2 regions of the Pseudoalteromonas sp. S3785 genome follow, and region 2 is predicted to be linked to the other one. Evidence: predicted binding sites of a transcription regulator. Region 2 holds the regulator's gene; the other holds the start of a gene.
The links. The regulator FliA, encoded in region 2, starts transcription of late flagellar genes. The targets are predictions, from matches to a motif close to CTAAAGNTNNNNNNNNNNNNGCCGATA.

Region 1 (3,416 bases), on a different contig from region 2:
AAGCACTGCCAGAGGGAAATGAGCCATTTTCACGGATACGAATAATGATTTGCTGCCCTAAAGATTCAAGCTCGATTGCACCATCGATAATCTGTTTTTCGAGCTGTTGCGCTATTTTTTTCACTAGCTCGTTAGTTTGTTCTTGATCAGCGGCTGAAGTTGCTTGCTCTGAAGATTGCTGCTGAGATGTACTACGTGACTCGCCACCACGTTTATCGCCACGTTGTTCTTGTCTACCACCAGCGGAGCTTTCATCGCCCGCTTGAAACTCTAACATTTGCTGGGTCATTTCAACGGTTTGCTGTTGTATGGTTTCTATCGGGGTAGGTTCAGGCTTACCTGGGGTAAATTCCATAGCAATAACTGACGTTCCTTTTGGAATGTCTTTTACTTCTATTTTATTTTGAACACCAAAAGCAAACTTCATCGAGCCTGCTATTTGCTTAAATTTAAGTACATCCATTTCTGAAAACGCGAGCAAAAGTACAAAAAAGCACATTAAAAGCGACATTAAGTCGGCAAATGTTCCCATCCAAGCGGGCAGACCTGGTGGTGGGCATTTGCACTCTTGATCAGACATGGTTACTCCTCGGTATCTACTTTGCGCTTAGACTCAGCAAGGTAGTTTTTCAGTATACCTTCAATTACTTTCGGGTTTTGGCCATCTTGAATACCTAAAATAGCATCCAGTATTAAACGCTGATTCATCGCTTCTTCGTCTTTACGAAGCTCCAGTTTTACCTGAATAGGAATAGCCACAACATTTGCTAAAAAGGCACCATATAGAGTAGTTAACAAGGCAACCGCCATTGCGGGGCCGATGGCTTTAGGGTCATCCATGTTAGATAACATAGCAACTAAGCCTATTAACGTTCCTATCATACCCATTGCAGGGGCTATATCGGCAAGTGACTTAAATAACCCGGCGCCCAATTCGTGACGAGTTGTAGTTAAAGAAATGTCTTTTTGAAGCGTGGCACGCACTACATCAGCATCGTGGCCATCAACGAGCATATCGACACCTTTACGCATAAAAGGGTTTGGTATTTCAGCTTCTTCGAGGGCTAAAAAACCGCCTTTACGGGCCGAATCAGCAAGTTCAACTGCTTTTTCAATCAGCTCTTCTGGCGATTCGATTTTAAACATAAATGCTTTACCAACAACCTTACCTATGCCCAAAAACTGCGACAAGGTAAAGTTTGATAACACTATAAATAGTGAGCCACCAAATACAATTACGCTAGAAGGTGCATCGGCAAACATCCCCATTTCGCCGCTACTACTCATAAACATGGACATGACAATTAAACCAATTGCGCCAAGGATCCCAATTATGGTTGCTAAATCCACATTTCCTCCAAAGTATTATACTTTGTTATTCAAACTTTTATTATTAACTGCTTATCGGCAAGATACTGAAATACTTAAGCCATTTTTGAAAAAAGTGTAAAACACTGTGTTTTGCCTAATTTTAGATCAAGATACCCTACTCGCCTAGCGACTAATTAATTTTTATTGTACACAGTGGGGGCTAATACGCATCTTATACGTTATAAAAATACGATTTAAACTGATATAACTTAAAAAACAGCGATCATCCTTTGACCTAGTTTAGCATTCCCCCTAAAATTGGCTCCTAAATTTATCATGCTGGCTGAAATTAAACATGGCGACTAAAAAACCTGAAAACCTAAGTTTTGAACAAGCTCTCGAAGAATTATCAACCATTGTCGGTGACATGGAACAAGGTGACTTATCGCTTGAACAGTCGTTAAAACAATTTGAGCGTGGTATAGCCTTAGCAAACGCCTCAATGGGCAAGTTGCAACAAGCTGAGCAAAAAGTCTCTATTTTAATGGGTAATGATGAAAAAGCAGCGCTGACTTCCTTTAATAATGAAGTGGAATAACCGTGAGCATACAAGAAAAAATAGAATGTGCTCAACAAGATGTCGTAAAGACCCTGCAACAGTACTTTGATCAACCCCTTGATACCGCACACATAGTAAAAGAAGCCACGCATTACGGCTTATTTAACGGTGGCAAGCGTTTACGTCCCTTTTTAGTCTACGCAAGTGGTGAAATGCTCGGAGCTAATAAGCAAGATCTAGACACCCTTGCTGCTGCTATTGAATGTATTCATAGCTACTCGTTAGTACACGATGATTTACCAGCCATGGATGACGACGACCTTCGCCGCGGGCGCCCAACTTGCCATATAGCGTTTGATGATGCGCATGCAATTTTAGCGGGCGATGCACTACAAACATTAGCCTTTGAGCTTATTTCGTCTCATAATTTTACTTGCAGCGCGACAACACAAGTAAAAATGATCAGCGCACTGGCTAAAGCATCCGGGCTTGAAGGCATGGTAGGCGGGCAAGGGTTAGATATTGCAGCTACAGATAAAGTGATTACAGTACAACAGCTTGAACGAATTCATAGATTAAAAACGGGTGCTTTAATAAACTGTGCCATTACTTTAGGTGCATTATGTAGCGAAAAAGCAGACAAACAAACCTTAGAAAACTTAAGTGTTTTTGGGTATGCTATAGGGCTGGCATTTCAAGTGCACGACGACATTTTAGATGTTGAAGGTGACACATTTACTTTAGGTAAGCCACAAGGCTCTGATTTAGCTGCTAATAAAGCAACTTATCCGGCCCTATTAGGTATGCAAGGTGCCAAACAAATGGCGCAAAATTTAATAGAGCAAGCACATCAGGCATTAAACAAAATAGATGCTGATACCTCTACTTTAGCGGCGTTGGCAAACTACCTGATTAAACGTGACCATTGAGTGTTACATATACGTATTGCCATTTAGCACTGACATTATTACTCAACAGCGGTAACAACGACTAAGTTAGCACCGCTGTTAGCGAAGGATAAAATAAATACCATGACACTTGATAGTAGCAAGTATCCATTACTTAACTTGGTTGACGAACCAGCCCACTTACGCGACATAGCGCAAGATAAACTCCCTGCGTTTAGCAACGAGTTACGAGACTATTTACTCAACTCTGTTTCGCAAAGTAGCGGCCATTTAGCGTCTGGTTTAGGAACTGTTGAGCTTACCGTTGCGCTTCATTATGTGTATAACACACCAGAAGATCGCCTAGTGTGGGATGTGGGCCATCAAGCGTACCCGCATAAAATTTTAACGGGCCGACGCGATTTAATGCACACAATTCGTCAAAAAGATGGATTACACCCCTTCCCTTTTCGTGAAGAAAGCCAATACGATACGTTTAGTGTTGGGCACTCAAGCACCTCTATTTCAGCTGCGCTCGGTATGTCTATTGCAGCTCAAAAAGAAGGCAAAGGCCGTAAAACCGTTGCCGTTATAGGCGATGGCGCCATTACAGCAGGAATGGCATTTGAAGCCATGAACCACTTAGGCGATGTAAAATC
Region 2 (3,416 bases):
CTGCACTTGCACTTGGTTGCGATACCGGGCTTTGGCCTTTACCATGAAGCTCATCTAATAAGCTTTCAAATTCATCTTCTGTAATTTCATCAATCTGCGTGCTATCTGCTGAAGGGCTTGAACCTGCTACATCAAATAATTCATCAAATGCAAATGGGTCTTCTTCATCAGGTGCATTAACAGGTGCTGCGGGTTCTTGTTCAACAACTTCAGGCACTGTTTCTGTAAGCTCGTCATCCGAAGGCGGTTGACCAAGTTTATGAAGGGTTTCTAGTAATTGAGGATCTGCTGGGTCTGGCTGTTCGCGGTTTTGAATAGTAGCAAACATTTCGTTAATGGTATCTAGTGCTTGTAAAATCACATCCATCAATTCTGAATTAACGGTTCTAACCCCTTGGCGCAAGAGGTCAAATACATTTTCAGCACCATGACAAGCGTCTACAAGCTCAGTCATAGCTAAAAAGCCAGCTCCCCCTTTTACGGTATGAAAGCCCCTAAAAATAGCATTTAGTAACTCAGTATCTTCTGGGTTATTTTCTAGCTCAACTAACTGTTCAGATAAAAGCTCAAGGATTTCTCCAGCCTCTACAAGAAAGTCTTGTAAAATATCTTCATCGACTTCAAAGCTCATGCAGTTACTCTCCTCTTAGAAGCCCAAACTTGATAATAGGTCGTCGACCTCGTCTTGATCAGATACAACATCACTTCGCGACTCTTTATCAATAATAGGGCCTTCAGGACCTGCTAATGTTTGTGCGGCAACCAGTTCTTCTGTTTCTTGTTGTTCTTTACTTTCAACAGTACTGTCATCTTGTGCGGCAAATGCTGTTAAAAGGTGGATTAAACTTTCTTCTACTTCTCTAACTAATTCAATTACACGGCGGATAACCTGGCCGGTTAAATCTTGAAAATCCTGCGCCATGAGTACATTGGTCATTAAAGTCTGCAGCTCATCAGTTTTGTGATGAGAGCTATTCATAAACTTATCGATGCTGTGGCATAAAGTTTTAAACTCGCCCAGCTCAATTTCACGGTTCATAAGCCTATCCCAAGTAGGCTTAATCTGTGCAATTTCATCTGCTAGCTGCTGCGCAATAGGGAGGCTTGCTTCGACCGCATCCATTGTCTTATTAGCTGCATTTTCTGTCATTTCCATGACATAGTTTAAGCGCTTTTTCGCATCCGGAATTGCATCAGTAGTTAAATCGGTTAAACGCGTATCAAGTTCAAAGCTTTTAAGAGCTTCGTGCAACTGACGCGTTAACTTACCTACTTCGGCAAAAAGCTGCGATTGCTCTTGAGAGGCAGTATCTAAAATTAATTGGTCAGCTTTATCTTGCTCACCGTTTTCTAAAAAAACAACGAGCTGACGAGCTTGTTCTAAAGTAATTTGAGGCGCAGCTGGTGCTGACATAAGCCTCTCCTCTCATTAACCTAAGCGTTCAAACACTTTTTCTAATTTAGTTTTCAAAGTACCTGCAGTAAATGGCTTAACAATGTAACCATTAACACCTGCTTGCGCTGCCGCTATTATTTGTTCTTTTTTAGCTTCTGCTGTCACCATTAAAACCGGAATATGTTTTAATTTATCATCAGCTCGAATAGCTCGTAGCAAGTCAATACCCTGCATCCCTGGCATATTCCAATCGGTTACTACAAAGTCAAAAACCTGATTTTGCAACATAGGTAATGCTGTAGAGCCATCATCAGCTTCTTGAACATTCGTGAACCCTAGGTCACGCAACAGATTTTTTATAATACGTCTCATTGTAGAAAAATCATCAACAACAAGAATTTTCATGTTTTTATCCAAAACATCCTCCGGTGAGGTCTTAACCTATAATTTACTTACTACTAGTTTATCCAGTCATTGATTTTTGCTTTGAGCTTAATCATCGCCTGACCATGTATCTGACTTACACGCGATTCACTTACATCGAGTATATGCCCAATTTCTTTTAAATTCATTTCATCGTTGTAATACAAAGAAAGCACCATCGCATCACGCTCTGGTAAAGACTTTATCGCCTCTAACAATGAATTATTAAACCGTTCATTTTTAACATTATTAAATGGTTTGTCTAGCGCTAAATCTTGACCTGCAGGGCTAATAACATCTTCATCTACCCCAAGGTCATCTATACCTAGCACTTTACTGGAATTAACATCATTTAAAATATGATGGTATTCTTCTAGCGAAATATCAAGTTTTTCAGCTACTTCAGTATCTTTTGGCTCTCTATTTAAGCTATTTTCTAATTCTGTGATGGTTTCGGCGACTAATCTGCTTTTACGGTGCACCGAGCGAGGAGCCCAGTCACCCCTGCGCATTTCATCGAGCATAGCGCCGCGAATGCGAATACCCGCAAACGTTTCAAAGCTTGCTCCTTTACTGGCATCAAAGTTTTTTGAGGCCTCAATAAGGCCTATCATTCCTGATTGAATTAAATCATCGAGCTGAACGCTAGGAGGAAGACGAGCTATCAAATGACACGCCACTTTTTTGACAAGCGACGCATGCTTTTCAACAATCACATTTAAATTTTGTGTTGATTGATATCCCATAGCTCTTTTCACCGAAGTTGTCATAATCAGCCGTTTACTAGCTTCTCAATGAAAAATTCTAAATGCCCTGAAGGTTGATTAGGTATAGGCCACTTTACTGCTTTTGTCGCTAATGTTTTAAACGCGACTGCTGCTGGTGAGTTAGGGAAAAGATCGACAATGACTTTTTGCTTACGCGTAGATTTACGCATATTTTCATCATATGGGATGGTCGCAACAAGTTCCATTGACACATCTAAAAAACGGTCAGTTACTTTTGACAGCTTGGCAAAAAGTTCTTGTCCCTCACGCATGCTGCGCACCATGTTAGCAACAATCTTAAATTTATAAACGCCATGCTCGCGGCTAAGTACTTTAATAAGCGCGTAAGCATCAGTAATAGAGGTCGGCTCGTCGCACACAACAACCATTACATCTTGGGCTGCACGAGAAAAGCTCAGCACCATGTCAGAAATACCGGCGGCGGTATCTACAATTAAAATATCAAATTCTGTATTAAGCTCACTAAAGGCACGAATTAAGCCCGCATGCTCAGAAGGGGTTAGCTCCACCATACTTTGCGAGCCGGATGTAGCAGGCACTATTTTAATGCCGCCTGGGCCTTCAACTAAAATCTCATCAAGTTCGCACTCACCCGAAAGGACATGAGATAAGTTTTTTTCAACACGTAGTCCTAGCATTACATCACAATTAGCTAGGCCTAAATCGGCATCTAATACTAATACACGATTACCCTGCTGTCCTAAAGCAATCGCAGTATTTAATGAGACGTTGGTTTTACCCACCCCGCCTTTACCGCCGGTGACAGCGATAACTTTTACGCCGTTGTTATTGTTTTGACTCATTTTGCG

Region 1: the regulator FliA is predicted to act here: its motif matches at 1,403-1,429, upstream of pomA (flagellar motor protein PomA).

What each region holds. Positions count from the first base shown of each region.
Region 1 is NZ_PNCT01000004.1:59,373-62,788, reverse strand. Features, by position in the region: gene CWC17_RS01435 (flagellar motor protein MotB) at 1-580, opposite strand, end outside; gene pomA (flagellar motor protein PomA) at 583-1,350, opposite strand; gene CWC17_RS01425 (exodeoxyribonuclease VII small subunit) at 1,667-1,909, shown strand; gene ispA ((2E,6E)-farnesyl diphosphate synthase) at 1,912-2,799, shown strand; gene dxs (1-deoxy-D-xylulose-5-phosphate synthase) at 2,902-3,416, shown strand, end outside.
Region 2 is NZ_PNCT01000021.1:44,021-47,436, reverse strand. Features, by position in the region: gene CWC17_RS05815 (chemotaxis protein CheA) at 1-631, opposite strand, end outside; gene CWC17_RS05810 (protein phosphatase CheZ) at 647-1,414, opposite strand; gene cheY (chemotaxis response regulator CheY) at 1,430-1,813, opposite strand; gene CWC17_RS05800 (RNA polymerase sigma factor FliA) at 1,855-2,565, opposite strand; gene CWC17_RS05795 (MinD/ParA family ATP-binding protein) at 2,592-3,416, opposite strand, start outside.